2 linked regions of the Pseudophaeobacter arcticus DSM 23566 genome follow. The protein of the gene in region 1 binds, or shares a complex with, the protein of each later gene. Links are inferred from orthologs where the notes say so. Each region holds a gene or a part of one and is shown on either strand. Other genes may lie near its edges.

Region 1 (7,345 bases):
TGACCCAACAAAAACAGAGGCCTTTCGCCAATATGCGCGAAATTGGGGGGAGGCCATTCCCCGCAATGGCGCCGATCTGATTGGCTATTTTGCCCCTCATGAAGGATCTGCAACCCAGGCCTACGGGATATATAACATTGCGGACCTTGCCAGCTATGAGCGCTACCGGGCCCGGCTGGCGGCTGATCCGCTGGGGCAAGAGAACTACGCCTTTGCGCAGCGGGAGCGGTTTATCTTGCGGGAGGAGCGCAGTTTTCTAAAACTGGCCTCAACGCCAGATGTCCCCACACTAGGAGAGAGCAAGTGATAGCCGTGATTTTTGAAGTCCAGATCGCCGAGGGGCAAAAGCCCAGCTATCTTGAGGTGGCGGCGGAACTGAAACCGCTGCTGGAGGAGATTGACGGCTTTATTTCGGTGGAGCGGTTCCAAAGCCTCAGCCAGCCGAACAAGCTGCTGTCCCTGTCCTTCTTTCGCGATGAACAGGCGGTGCAGGATTGGCGGCAATTGACACAGCATCGCGCCGCACAGACCAAAGGCCGGGGTGGTATTTTTGCAGACTACCGTCTCAAGGTGGCAGAGGTCTTGCGCGACTATGGCATGCGGGACCGTCATGAGGCTCCACAGGATAGCCAAGCCGCCAACCAAGCGATTTGACGCCCCGAAAAGGGGCTTCTCCCGCCCGTCGTTGGCTTTTGGCAAAGCCGCCTCCCGTTGGGGGTAGCGCCGCGCGCGATGCGCGCGGCGCTACCCCCAAGGTCGCACGGAAGGTGGCCTGGCTTTGCCAGGACATCTGCGGGCGCGGGAGGGTTTGGCCCTAAAGGGGGTCCAAAGGCCTAGAGAGTGGCGGCCAATCGGGTTCCCTGATTGATGGCGCGTTTTGCATCCAGCTCTGCGGCAACATCGGCGCCACCGATGACATGGCAGGGCACCCCTTTGGCCTCTAGTGCGTCTGCAAGGCTTCGGTCAGATACCTGTCCGGCGCAGAGCACAAAGGTATCCGCTGCAATCACGCTAGGGTTTTCGCGCGCCTCGCCAAAGCTGACATGCAGCCCCTCGTCGTCGATACGTTCGTAGTTCACGCCGCCAACAAAGTTCACACCTTTCATTTTCAGCGTGGCCCGGTGGATCCAGCCGGTGGTTTTGCCCAGGCCTTTGCCATGGGCCTGGGCCTTGCGTTGCAACAGGGTGACTTCACGGGCAGGGGCCTCGGGTTGCGGGCCCTCGGGAGCAAGGCCAGAGCGATGCTCTGCCGGGTCGGCAACACCCCATTCTTTCATCCAAAGCGGCAGGTCTTTGGTTGGGCTTTTGCCCTCGTGCAGCAGGTATTCGCTGATATCAAAGCCAATGCCGCCAGCGCCAATCACCGCAACCCTCTTGCCGACGGGTTTCTTGTGGCGCAGCACGTCGATGTAGCTCAGTACTTCGGGCCGGTCCTGGCCGGGAATGGCCGGGTCGCGCGGGATGACGCCGGTGGCGATGATCACCTCGTCATAGCCGCTGAGATCCGCAACCGAGACGTCGCGCCCCAGTTCCAGGGTGATCCCGGCCTCGGACACCATGGTGCGATACCAATCGACAAAGCCCCAGAATTCTTCCTTGCCGGGCACCTGTTTTGCCATGTTGAGCTGGCCGCCGATCTCATCCGCCCTATCAAAGAGGGTAACCCGGTGACCGCGCTCGGCTGCGGCCAGTGCAGTTGACAACCCGGCAGGACCGGCGCCCACAATCGCCACGGATTTGACGACATCTGCCTTGCCAAGCACCAGCTCGGTCTCGTGGCAGGCCATGGGGTTGACCAGGCATGAGGTCAGCTTGCCGCCAAAGGTATGGTCGAGACAGGCCTGATTGCAGCCTATGCAGGGAGCAATCTGATTGCCCTTGCCGGCCTTGGCCTTGGCAACAAAATGCGCATCCGCCAACATCGGTCGCGCCATTGACACCATATCGGCGCAGCCGGTGGCCAGCACCTCTTCGCCCACTTCTGGCGTGTTGATCCGGTTCGAGGTGATCACCGGGATCGAGACCTTGCCCATCAGTTTCTTGGTGACCCAGGCAAAGGCCGCGCGCGGAACGGATGTGGCGATTGTTGGAATGCGCGCTTCGTGCCAGCCAATGCCGGTGTTGATGATGGTGGCACCGGCCTTTTCTATCTCTTGGGCCAGTTGCACCACCTCATCATGGGTCGAGCCATTGGGCACCAGGTCGATCATCGACAGACGATAAATGATAATGAAGTTGGTCCCAACCGCCTCGCGGGTGCGACGCACCACCTCAATGGGCAGCCGCATGCGGTTTTCATAAGATCCGCCCCAGCGGTCGGTGCGCTTGTTGGTATGGGTGACCAGGAACTGGTTGAGAAAATAACCCTCAGACCCCATGATCTCCACCCCGTCATAGCCCGCTTGCTGGGCAAGCACGGCCGCATTGACGATATCTGCGATCTGCTTCTCAATACCTTCTTCGTCCAGCTCATTGGGCGGGAAGGGAGAGATCGGCGATTTCACCGGGCTGGGGGCGACACATTTGGGACCGTAGGAATACCGGCCCGCATGCAGGATCTGCATGGCGATCTTGCCACCGGCCTCATGCACGCGTTTGGTGACAATGGCGTGGCTGGCGACCTCCTCGTCCGTGGTCATCATCGAGGCCCCAGGCAGGACCGAGCCTTCAAGGTTGGGGCCAATGCCGCCGGTGACCATCAGCCCAACATCGCCGCGGGCACGTTCCGCGTAGAATTCCGCCACCCGGTTCCAGTCCTTGGTTTCTTCCAGACCGGTGTGCATAGAGCCCATCAGCACACGGTTTTTCAGTGTGGTAAATCCAAGATCCAGCGGCGCCAGAAGATTTGGGTACGCAGTCATGACACTCTCCCTTGTCGTTATGGACAAAACTGCCCTGCGCGCACGGGCTTGTCACGTCTCAACGCGGCGTCACCCCCTTGCCTGCCCCGGCGACACCGGGTCTAAAGGGGGGAAATCACTTTCCCGCATCGGCACCTTTGAACGCCGCCCCTAGCCAAGGACCCCCAGATGACGCCGCAAGAGATCGCAAAGCTGCCCTATCGCCCCAATGTCGGTATCATGCTGATCAATGCCAAAAACGAGGTCTTTGTGGCGCAGCGCAAAGACCGGTTTCAGGAGGCCTGGCAAATGCCGCAAGGTGGGATCGACCGGGGCGAAGACGCCCGCCTTGCGGCCCTGCGCGAGCTGGAGGAAGAAACCGGAGTGACCCAGGATCTGGTTGAAATCATCGCCGAAAGCGACGGCTGGCTGCCCTATGAACTGCCGCATGACGTGGTGCCAAAGTTCTGGGGCGGTAAATATCGCGGCCAGGAACAGAAATGGTATCTGATGCGCTTTCTTGGTCGTGACGAACAGATCAATATCGAGACCGAGCACCCGGAATTTTCGGCTTGGTGCTGGCAGCCGGTGGATCAGCTGGTGGAAAAGATCGTCCCCTTCAAGCGCGAGGTCTACGCCCGCGTGGTTCAGGAATTTGAGGCGCATTTTTGAGCATCAGAGGTTCAAACACCAAAGGATGGGGTTAGGTCTGCGGGCGTTGGGGGGTCTTTTCCTGTCATGGCACCGGTGTGCGAGAGGTAATTTTGCCTGCCAGCGCAATCCTGTGCGATCCTGCGCGATCCTGTGCCGCCCTGTAATCCAGCTGACCCCAGTCCTGCCAGTTACGAGGCTGCTCTCGCCTTGGGGCGGCGAAAGCGCAGGTTTGATTGCCCCAGCCAGAGACTAAACAAGGCCAGGGCCGCGCCTGTGATCTGCATCGGGGAAAGGCTTTCGCCCAGAACGCTCCACCCCAACAGCACGGCCGAGAGCGGGCTCAGGACCCCCAGGAGCGACACCTTGGCAGGCTCGATCCGGGCCAATCCGCGAAACCAGAGGATATAGGTCAGGGCGCCACCGATCAGGCTCATATAGGCTAGGCCGACGAGGTTGCCGCCAGTCAGCAGGGGCAGGCCTTCCAGGCTTGGGGCGGCAAAGGGGATCAGGAGCAGCCCGCCGGCCGTCAATTGCCAGGCGGTAAAGGTGAGCGGGGGCACCGGTGGCTGCCATTTGCGGGTCAAAACTACCCCTGCGGCCATGGATATCGCGCCACCCAGACCAGCCAAAACGCCCCAGAAATCAAGAGCTGCCGCCGGGGTCAGCACCAGCAGGGCGACGCCAACGATGCTGAGCCCTGCAGCCAGCAGGGCGGTGGGCCGAATTGGCGTTTGCAGGGCATAGGCCGAGAAAAACACCACCAACAATGGCTGCGCCGCACCCAGCGTTGCCGCCACGCCCCCCGGGAGCCGATAGGCGGAGACAAAGAGCAGGGTCCAAAACAGCGAGAAGTTGAGCGCCGCCAGCACCAGCAGCTTTGGGATCCAGGCAAGGGGCGGCAACTGGCGAACAATGAGCAGCAGGATCAGCCCGGCGGGCAGGGCGCGTAACAGCGCCACCAAGAGCGGTGATTGCCCCGGCAGCAGGCTGGTCGTCACGATATAGCTGCTGCCCCAAATGGCGGGGGCGAGCGCAGTGAGAAACAAATCCAAACGGGCCATATCCTAAGTCTCCTGAGTTTATCTTGATGTCAAGATATCTGGGTTTGTCTTGACATCAAGATAAATTTTTGAACAGGCTATGTGCATGGAGCATGTGGATTTCATTACCGGCCAATGGGCACGCGAACGGCCCGACCTGGATGTGAGCGCCATGGGGATTATTGGCCGGGTTGCCCGGCTTTATCTTGCTTATCAGGAGGGGATGCAGGCAACCTTTGCGCGGTTTGGCCTGAATGCGGCCAAATTTGACGTGCTGGCCACCCTGCGCCGCTCGGGCGCGCCCTATCGGCTTTCACCGGGGGATTTGCTCAAGGCAACCATGGTCGCCTCTGGCACCATGACCAACCGGATTTCCCGGCTCGAAGCCGAAGGTCTGGTGCTGCGCCAAATCAACCCCCAAGACAGCCGCAGTTTTCTGATCGAACTCAGCGCCGAAGGCCTGGCTTTGATTGACCAGGTTGTGGAGGAACATGTCGCAACGCAGGAGCGCCTGCTGGCCGCAATGCCCAAGGAAGAGCGTTCAGCCTTCAAAATCTTGCTGTCTCGGGCGCAGGCGGCGGTGGACAAATCAGGAGGCTAGGGCGCGCCCGGCTGTGTGATTTGGGCCAAGATCCTGGAAGACAAGACCTTGGAAGAAAAGAGCGCCAGGGCGCGGGGTGGCTTTGCCACCCCGCGCTGGGCCCAACGGGAGCCCTCCCGCCTCCGGCGAGAGGGGCGACGGGCGGGAGAGCTCGCTTGGTGAAAAATCCAAGTGCCGTGGTTACAGCAGGCCGGCCTCGCGGAGCAGATCCAGCATATTGCTCTCGGGGCGTGGTCCGATATGGCTGATGACCTCTGCAGCGCAGATATTGCCAATCTTGGCGCAGGTCTCCAGGTCACGGCCCTTGGCGAGACCAAACAGGAACCCGGCAGCAAACTGATCGCCGGCCCCTGTTGCATCCAGGGGAACTATCTTGGTGACCGGGACGTCCAGTCGGGTCTCACCGCTGATCACGGTGACGCCATCGCCAGAGCGGGTGCAGACCACCAGCGGGCAAATCGCCGCGGTTTTGGCCAGGCCCACTTCCAGGTCATCGGTCTCAAACAGCGATTTGATCTCGTCTTCGTTGCCGATGACAAAATCCAGATCATGCTCGATCAACGCCAGAAAATCCGCCCGGTGCCGTTCAACACAGAAGGGATCCGATATGGCGATACCGGATTTGCCCCCGCCCTGGCGGCAATCCCGTGCGGCTTCCATAAAGGCGGATTTGCCCTTGTCCTTGTCAAACAGATAGCCTTCCAGGAACATGATCTGGGCGCTGCCCGCCACCTCGTTTGGCACATCGGCGCTGCCCAGCTCGGAGGAAATGCCAAGATAGGTGTTCATTGAGCGTTCGCCATCCGGCGACACAAAGATCATTGATCGCGAGGTCGGCAGCTCGCCGCCCGCAACGGGTGGGTTCACAAAATCAACGCCGTCTTCGTTCATCGCATTGGCATAAAAGTGACCCAGCGCGTCGTCATGTACCCGACCAATAAAGGCCGCGTCCAGGCCCAGAGCCCCGGCGCCAGCGATGGTATTGGCGACCGATCCACCGGGGGTCTGCACCCGGTTTTCCATGGCGCCATACAGCACTTCGCCCCGTTCCCGCTCGATCAGCTGCATGATGCCTTTTTCGATGCCCATATGGGCCAGAAAACTGTCATCACTTTGCGAGATGACGTCGACAACCGCATTGCCGATGCCAACGATTTGGTAGGTTTTCATAGGTTCTTGTCCTCATATTGACAGAGATCGCGGATCAGGCAGGTGCCACACAGCGGCTTGCGCGCCTTGCAGTGATAGCGCCCATGCAGGATCAGCCAATGATGTGCATGTTGCTGAAAATCAGCGGGAATATTGTCCTCAACGGCGCGCTCCACCGCATCGACATCCTTGCCAGGGGCTATGCCAGAGCGGTTGCCGACGCGAAAGATATGGGTATCGACGGCCTGCGCGGGCTGGTGCCACCACATGTTCAAAACCACATTGGCGGTCTTGCGGCCAACGCCGGGCAGGGACTGTAGCGCCGCGCGGGAGTTTGGAACTTCGCCGTCATAGTCATCCACCAGGATCTGGCTGAGCTTGATCACATTCTTGGCCTTCTGGCGAAACAGGCCAATGGTTTTGATATGTTCGGTGACGCCTTCAAGGCCGAGATCCAGCATCTTTTGCGGGGTATCCGCGATTTTGAACAGCGCGCGGGTGGCTTTGTTTACACCTGCATCGGTTGCCTGCGCTGACAGGGCCACGGCCACCACCAGCGTGTAGACATTGACATGCTCCAATTCGCCCTTGGGCTCTGGTTCTGCTGCCTGAAATCGCGAAAAGATCTCGCGGATGGTATGATAATCGAGTTGCTTTGCCATAAGCCGACTTATTGCCGTTTTGCCCAACACCCCGCAATGCCAAAGCGCCGACGCGGTTTACAAGGGCTTTCCGGCTTGTTCTTTGGCCACAGCGCTGCATCAAAAGCTTGGCCTGGGCTGCGCCGGGGGGGAAGGCAGAGATTTTCGCAAGTTTCGGGTCGCTGGCCGGGGCCTCTAGGCACTATGGTCAGATCAGGCAGACAGCGGCCAGGCAGACGGCGGCCAGGCAGATACGAGCCAGACAGACACGAGAAGGGCCCGACATGAACATGCAGGCAAGCGAGCAAAGTTACCACTATGGCGTCATGCGCCGCGCCATCGACCTGATTGATGCGGGTGGCGATAACCTGTCGCTGGAAGAGCTGGCGAAATGCATGGACATGAGCCCGGCACATTTCC
Region 2 (7,324 bases), 510 kb from region 1 along the record:
GGCCAAAGCGCTGGTGCAGCTTTTGTGTGACGCCATAGACGCCGCCCTTTCGACCCACGTCTTCGCCCATCATGACAATTTCACCATGCTGCAGCATCAGATCTGTCAGCGCCCAGTTGATCAGCCGTGACATCGGCTGCGGGTCGGACATTGCCCGCATGTCACCGCCAAAGGCTGCGGCGCGGGCCTCTGCGCTGGAGCCATTGCTGGCAGTACAGGCACGGGTGGGCGGGATCAGGCTGGCTGCAACCTCCGCACCTGTCTTCAGGTGTGGACGTGTCACCACCTCGGCGCGGATACGTTCCACCCGGGCGCAGGTATCTGTGTAGATCTTCAGCGCCTCTGCCCGGGGCAAGGCCCCGGCCTGTTCCAGCAGGCGCACCGAATGCAGCAGCGGATCATTGGCCTCATCCGCCTCGACCTCTGATTTGGGCAAATAGGTCGTCGGCACATCCGCCCCGGCATGGCCATAAAGCCGCACGGTGCGCAGATGCAGAAAAGCGGGTTTCTTGCGGCGGCGCACATAGTCGGCGGCCTCTTGTGCCACGGCATGGGCCGCGTAGATATCCAGCCCGTCCGCCTTGAAGTATTTGATACCCGGGCGGGCCCGCATTGAGGTCTCGATCCAGCCCCGGGGTGTCTTGGTCGAAATGCCGATACCGTTGTCCTCGCAGACAAACAACAGCGGCAGCGGCGTTGACTGCACCGAGGTCCAGCCAGCCGTGTTGATCGCCCCCTGCGCAGTGGAGTGATTGGCGGAGGCATCGCCAAAGGAGCACATGACAATGCTGTCGTCGCGCATGATCTTATGCTCGGGCGCATGGCGTTTGGCAGCGCCGATGGAATAGGCAGCACCTACCGCCTTGGGCAGGTGGCTGGCGATGGTTGAGGTCTGCGGCGGGATCATCAGCGCCCTGGAGCCCAGCACCTTATGCCGCCCACCCGAGGTTGGATCCTCGCAAGAGCAGGCAAAAGAGAGGAGCATATCCCAGGCGATGCGCTGACCCGGCACCTGATCGGCGCGGGAGATCTGAAAGGCCGCATCGCGGTAATGCAAAAACGCCATATCATCAGGGCGCAGCGCCCGCGCAACCGCCGCCATGCCCTCATGCCCTGACGAGCCGATGGTATAAAACCCCTGCCCCGCCTTTTGCATGGACCGGCTGGTAATATCCAACGCCCGGCTCAGCACCTGGGCCCGGTAGATCCCCACGGCCTGCTCAGGGGCCAGCCCAACCAAGGGCGCCGCGCCCTGCGGCAGGGCGCCAGTACCAACCCGGTCCAGGAAGTTTTGATGCACGATCTGAGCGCGGTCCATTGGCAATCCCTTTGTCTGTTCTGCCCCTGTTATCCGGCAGAACAGACATGAATTCCAATGAGATTAACAGCCCAACTCATGAGGTTTCGGCATGGGTCTGGCGAAAAAAACCGCTTAGAGCTTGGCGCGCCCCCGCGCCCTCCTTGATATAGCTCGATATAGGGGGCCATCTCCGTGCCATGGACGGTGGCGAATTTCTTTTTGTCACAAAAACGCGTAGGCATGAGTCAGCCCCGACCTTAAGATCAGGGTGAGAAAATGCCTTCGGAACACCCCTTCCAAAACCAGGACCAAAATGCCCCGCGCCAGATCGCCTTTCCGTACCACCCTTGTCGACAATGCTCTCACGACCTTTTGGAAAAAGGCGGGGCAGCTGGTCTTGGCGAAGGATCTGATGCGTAACCCCCCGCTGTCGCTGCTCACCAGTTGCCCTGGCAGAGATGAGGCCAGTTGAGATGGCAGGTCAGTCACCCCCCTCAACCCTGCCCGCAGGCCCCTTTCGGTTCATCGCGCTGGACGTGGAAACAGCCAGCCGTGACAGCGCCAGCATCTGCCAGATCGGCATCGCCTGTGTGCGCAGCGACAACCATATTGAGACCTTCACCACCTATGTGAACCCCGAACAGAGCTTTGCCCCCTTCAATACCGAATTGCACGGCATCAGCGCAGAGACCGTCGCCACCGCCCCCAGTTTTCCCGAGGCCTGGGGCCAGCTCAAACCCCTGTTGCAACTGCATCATCTGGTTCAGCACAGCGGTTTTGACAGCAAAGCCATCTCGGCCGCCTGCCGCGCCTATCGCCTTCCCAATGCAGATCTGAGCTGGAGCGACAGCGTCAAAATTGCGCGGCGGGCCTGGCCTGAATTCAAAGGCAACGGCGGGCACGGGCTGGCCAACCTAAAGCGGCAACTGGGGCTCTCGTTTCGCCACCACGACGCTGGCGAGGATGCCCGTGCCGCCGCCGAGGTGGTACTGCTGGCCGAAGGTCAGTTGGGTCAGAGCTTTGACAGGATCAGCGGCACAGCCCGCAAGGCACAGTTCAGCCTACCGCTTCAACTGCCATAGGGCGCAGAGGCCTTGCCAGCCATTTTCCCAGGCTCCAACCCTCGCCAGAGCGCTCAGCAGCGGAATTTACCAGAAATTTAGGCCAGCCCGATAAAGTTAATCCCGGAACTGAATGCCCAAATTGGGTAAAACCCGCGGAGAAATGAATGAAACTATTTGGTAAAATGTCGGCCCTGGCGGCGGCAGTTGTGTGTGGCACGTCCGTTATGGCGTCACAAACAGTGGCCCAAGCTGTGAAACTCACCACATTGGAATGGCCCCCTTATGTGAATGCAGATAGCTCTGGAACCAGCACCGATCGCGTTGTCGAGATTCTCAACAGCATTGGCATTGATGCCACCGTGCAGGTCTTTCCCTGGAACCGCGCCGTGAACCTGGCCGCAAAAGACCCGGCATGGCTTGGCGTCTACCCTGAATATTACTCCGAAGCGGATGATGCCGACAAAGGCGGCGCACGTTGCCTCTATTCGAAATCCTTTGGCACCAGCCCAGTTGGCTTTGCGCAGCGCGTCGACGCGCCGATCACCTGGTCTGACCATAGTGACCTGACCAATTACACCATTGGTGTGGTTTCCGGCTATCTGAACGAAGCGCGTTTTGACACCATGGTCGCCAATGGGGAAATCCAAACCCAGGAAGTGGCAGCCGATGACGCGAACCTCAAAAAAGTTGCAGCCGGACGCATTGATGCCGCTGTGATCGACCGCGAAGTCATGGCGCATCTGCTTGCCGGAATGCCCGCGCTTGCTGAGCAACTGGAGTTCAATACGACCCTATTGGCCGAACACGGGCTTCATATCTGCTTTAAAAACTCAGACGCAGGCCGCGCCTTGCGGGACCAGTTCAACGCCGCGTTTTAAGCGGCGCCTTGCCTATTTGAAACGTGAAAAGCCCAAGTCCCGGGCTTTTCACGCCTTCCCACGGAAGGCTATGTCGCTTTTTCCAATCCGCCATTAAAAGAAGGCAGGAATTCAAAGCCGCGTGCAGTGAAAACTGGGACCACACAAAATGTCCCCATGTGTCCCCAAAGATATTCCAAAAAAGATATCCCAAAACGGAGAAAGCCTCAGGCGTTTCCGCCTAAGGCTTTGATAAAGTGGTGAGCCGTGATGGGTTCGAACCATCGACCTACTGATTAAAAGTCAGTTGCTCTACCAGCTGAGCTAACGGCCCACTTTATAATCGCTGCTTAAGTGGTTTGTCTAAGTTGATCAAGCACTTAATTTGCTATCGTCTGACAAGTCCGTGTCGTTCTTGCCGTCCCGATTGGCGGCTGTCTACGGTTAGCAGGGTAAGGGGTCAAGCCCTTTTTTGAACTTTATACGTCACAGACTGGATTCATTTTCATCGCAGGTCTATATGCCCGGTATGAGTATGTATCCAGATCCCCAATTTCCCTTCATGAAGATGCATGGGCTTGGCAACGATTTTGTCGTTGTTGATGCGCGTGCGCGAAAGCTGGCGATCACCCCCGCCCTGGCACGGGGAATCGCCCATCGTCAATTTGGCGTTGGCTTTGACCAGCTGGCGCTGATTGAGCAGGGTGCTGGGGATGCACATCTCACCTTTTACAATGCCGATGGCTCCACCTCGGCGGCCTGCGGCAATGCCACCCGCTGCATTGCCCGCCATCTGATGGAGGAAAGCGGCAAGACCGATCTGCACCTCACCACTGATCGCGGTGATCTCTTTGCCCGCGATGCCGGTGATGGGCTGACATCGGTCAATATGGGGCAGCCACAACTGATCTGGGATGAAATCCCCCTGAGCGAAGCGATGGATACTCTCGAACTTCCCATCGAAGGCGCCCCAACCGCCACTGGCATGGGCAATCCGCATTGCACCTTCTTTGTCGAAGACGCGGATTTGATTCCGCTGGCCGAATTTGGCCCACGCCATGAACACCACCCGCTGTACCCGCAACGTACCAACGTGCAGGTCGCCCAACTTATTGGCCCCGATCACGTCCGTATGCGCGTCTGGGAACGCGGTGTGGGCGTCACCCTGGCCTCTGGCTCTTCCTCCTGTGCCACCGCCGTAGCCGCCGCACGACGCGGCCTGACGGGGCGCAGGGTCCAGATTGATCTGGACGGCGGCACACTCTGGATCGACTGGCGCGACGATGGCGTCTGGATGACCGGCCCGACCATGCATGTCTTTACCGGCAGTTTCACCACCGCTTTTCTCGAAAGTCTCTGACATGTCAGCGCCAAAGTTCACCACACTCGGCTGCCGTCTCAACGCCTACGAGACCGAGGCAATGAAAGAACTGTCTCAGGCCGCAGGCCTGGAAGATCTGGTGGTGGTGAATACCTGCGCAGTGACCGCAGAGGCGGTGCGCAAATCCCGCCAGGAAATCCGCCGCCTGCGCCGCGACAACCCACAGGCCCGCATCGTGGTTACCGGCTGCGCCGCCCAGACCGAACCGGAAACCTTTGCCCAGATGCCAGAGGTCGACACGGTCATTGGCAATACCGAAAAAATGCAGCCGGAAACCTGGAACGGCATGGCCGCCAATTTCATCGGTGAGACCGAAAAAGTCCAGGTCGATGACATCATGTCGGTGACCGAGACCGCCGGCCATTTGATCGACGGCTTTGGCACCCGTAGCCGCGCCTATGTGCAGGTGCAAAATGGCTGCGACCACCGCTGCACCTTCTGTATTATCCCCTATGGCCGCGGCAATTCCCGCTCGGTCCCGGCCGGCGTTGTGGTGGATCAGATCAAACGGCTGGTGGATAAGGGCTACAACGAGGTAGTGTTGACCGGCGTTGACCTCACCAGTTGGGGCGCCGATCTGCCCGCGCACCCCAAACTCGGCGATCTGGTGATGCGCATCCTCAAGCTGGTGCCAGACCTGCCGCGCCTGCGGATCTCCTCCATCGATTCGATCGAGGTGGATGACAACCTGATGCAGGCCATCGCCACAGAACCGCGGCTGATGCCGCATCTGCATCTGTCATTGCAACATGGCGACGATATGATTCTCAAACGCATGGCCCGGCGCCATCTGCGCGACGATGCCATCCGCTTTTGCGAAGAGGCCCGGCGCCTGCGCCCCGATATGACCTTTGGCGCAGATATCATTGCCGGCTTCCCAACCGAGACCGAAGCGCATTTTGAAAACTCGCTGCAGCTGGTCGAAGACTGCAACCTCACCTGGTTGCACGTCTTCCCCTATTCCAAACGAGAGGGAACCCCGGCTGCCAAGATCCCCAAACAGATCAATGGCAATACCATCAAAGCCCGTGCGGCCCGCCTGCGTGCCGCTGGCGACGCCCAGGTCCAGCAACACCTTGCCGCGCAGATTGGCAAAACCCATCAGGTCTTGATGGAAAACCCCCACATGGGTCGGACCGAACAGTTCACCGAAGTGAAATTCTCCAGGCCCCAGACCGAAGGCAAAATCATCGCCACCCACATCCTCGGTATCGATGGAATCCATCTCACCGCCTGACGCCCGCAGCACTTTTCATCTTGCTGAAAATACCTCGGGGTGAATGGGCGGTCACGCCCAGAGGGGCAGCGCCCCTGCGCCCGCCAGCCGCCCGACCAAACAAAAAGGCCCCCGCAAGGTGACTTGCAGGGGCCTATTTATGTCTGGTGAAATCAGCCTATCAGGCGGATTTTTTACCCTTGTGCGGCGCCCAGAGCTGTTTGTTGGTCAGATAAAGCAGAACCGACAGAACGGTCAGGATCAGCACCCCGACAAAACCGCTTTGCTTGCGGGCCATCATCTTGGGTTCGGCGGTCCACATCAGGAAAGCCGCAACATCCTGCGCCATGTGATGCACGGTGTTGTCATGGCCATCAGCAAATTCAACCTGCTCATCTGACAGCGGAGGCGCCATGCCGATCCAGCTGCCAACAGCCAACCGTCCAACTTCCTTGCGCTCAATCGTGACCGAACCGTCGTCGTTAGTTACTTCGGTTTCCTTGTAGATCTTACATTCGTCAGGATATCCGCCAGCAGCAAACGCCGTGTTGTAATAGCCGGTAAAATCTTCTGGCGCACAGTCAGGCGCTTCTTCATAGCCGCTGATCAGCGAGGCGATGTATTCCGCGCCACCGATCCCTTTGAACAGCTGGTTTATACCAGACCCATAGGGACCGTGGAAACCGGCGCGTGCCTTGGCCATAAGGCTCAGGTCAGGGGCACCAGCAGAGGTATTGGCTGGGAAGTGGTTAACTGGCTTGGCAGGTACATCCTCGTCCAGTTCCGGGTCATAGACGGTAAAGTTCTCAGCCGCATAGGCACGCACCTGATCGGCAGGCAGCGCAGGGCCACCTTCGTCGCCAAGGGTGCGCAGTGGCACAAACTTCAGCCCGTGACAGGCAGAGCAGACTTCGGTGTAGATCTGCAAGCCGCGCTGCAGCTGATTTTGATCATAGGCGCCAAATGGTCCCTCAAACGAGAACTGGAAGTCCTCGACGTGGCCATGACCGCCTGCCGCATGAGATGCGACAGGGGCAAGGGCCAGAGCGAAGGCGGCACCGATTGCGAGTTTCTTCAACATTGGTAGCTGTCCTTCTCTTACTCGGCAGGAGTGGCTGCGTCGGATTTCCCGCCATAGTGAGCGTCGAAATCTTCTTCAATTGTAGCAGGCTCTGCCAGTGGCTTCTCGATGACACCCAGGATGGGCAGGATCACCAGGAAGTAGCCGAACCAATAGGCCGATGCGATCAGCGAGAACGATGCATAGGGCTCTTCCGCCGGCATCGCACCCAGCCACATCAGGGCAAAGAAGTCAAAGATCAGCAGGTAGAACCACCACTTGAACATCGGACGATAGCGACCCGACCGCACCCGGCTGGTGTCCAGCCAGGGCACCAGCGCCATCACGGCGATCGCGCCAAACATCGCCAGAACCCCAAAGAACTTGGCGTCAACGATGCCACCGGTCACGAAGGAGGCAATCTGAACAACCCAGACTTCAGAGGT

The links.
Region 2: the proteins of ARCT_RS0120695 (region 1) and dapF are in contact, whole or in part, in a solved structure (PDB 5YGU), measured with the Escherichia coli proteins. The link is inferred for Pseudophaeobacter arcticus DSM 23566 from one-to-one orthologs.

The regions. Positions count from the first base shown.
Region 1 is NZ_KI421507.1:3,356,354-3,363,698, reverse strand. What follows is about bases 1,811-4,770. They hold ARCT_RS0120695 (RNA pyrophosphohydrolase), read left to right. Parts: upstream 1,811-3,029; coding sequence 3,030-3,512; downstream 3,513-4,770. Other genes in these bases: ARCT_RS0120685 (MarR family winged helix-turn-helix transcriptional regulator), read left to right, coding at 4,641-4,770; ARCT_RS0120690 (EamA family transporter), read right to left, coding at 3,683-4,555; ARCT_RS0120700 (NADPH-dependent 2,4-dienoyl-CoA reductase), read right to left, coding at 1,811-2,861. Outside these bases: ARCT_RS0120710 (NIPSNAP family protein), read left to right, coding at 1-307; ARCT_RS0120705 (antibiotic biosynthesis monooxygenase family protein), read left to right, coding at 304-654; more of ARCT_RS0120700, read right to left, coding at 834-1,810; more of ARCT_RS0120685, read left to right, coding at 4,771-5,135; ARCT_RS0120680 (adenosine kinase), read right to left, coding at 5,316-6,305; nth (endonuclease III), read right to left, coding at 6,302-6,946; ARCT_RS0120670 (methylated-DNA--[protein]-cysteine S-methyltransferase), read left to right, coding at 7,210-7,345. UniProt on the Escherichia coli protein: Master regulator of 5'-end-dependent mRNA decay.
Region 2 is NZ_KI421507.1:3,868,786-3,876,109, reverse strand. The notes cover bases 2,723-5,661. They hold dapF (diaminopimelate epimerase), read left to right. Parts: upstream 2,723-3,741; coding sequence 3,742-4,581; downstream 4,582-5,661. Other genes in these bases: mtaB (tRNA (N(6)-L-threonylcarbamoyladenosine(37)-C(2))-methylthiotransferase MtaB), read left to right, coding at 4,583-5,661; ARCT_RS0123230 (substrate-binding periplasmic protein), read left to right, coding at 2,723-3,242. In the rest of the region: ARCT_RS0123245 (thiamine pyrophosphate-dependent enzyme), read right to left, coding at 1-1,318; ARCT_RS0123235 (3'-5' exonuclease), read left to right, coding at 1,774-2,382; more of ARCT_RS0123230, read left to right, coding at 2,529-2,722; more of mtaB, read left to right, coding at 5,662-5,839; ARCT_RS0123210 (cytochrome c1), read right to left, coding at 6,000-6,899; petB (cytochrome b), read right to left, coding at 6,917-7,324. UniProt on the Escherichia coli protein: Involved in the succinylase branch of the L-lysine biosynthesis and in the biosynthesis of the pentapeptide incorporated in the peptidoglycan moiety. Catalyzes the stereoinversion of LL-2,6-diaminopimelate (L,L-DAP) to meso-diaminopimelate (meso-DAP).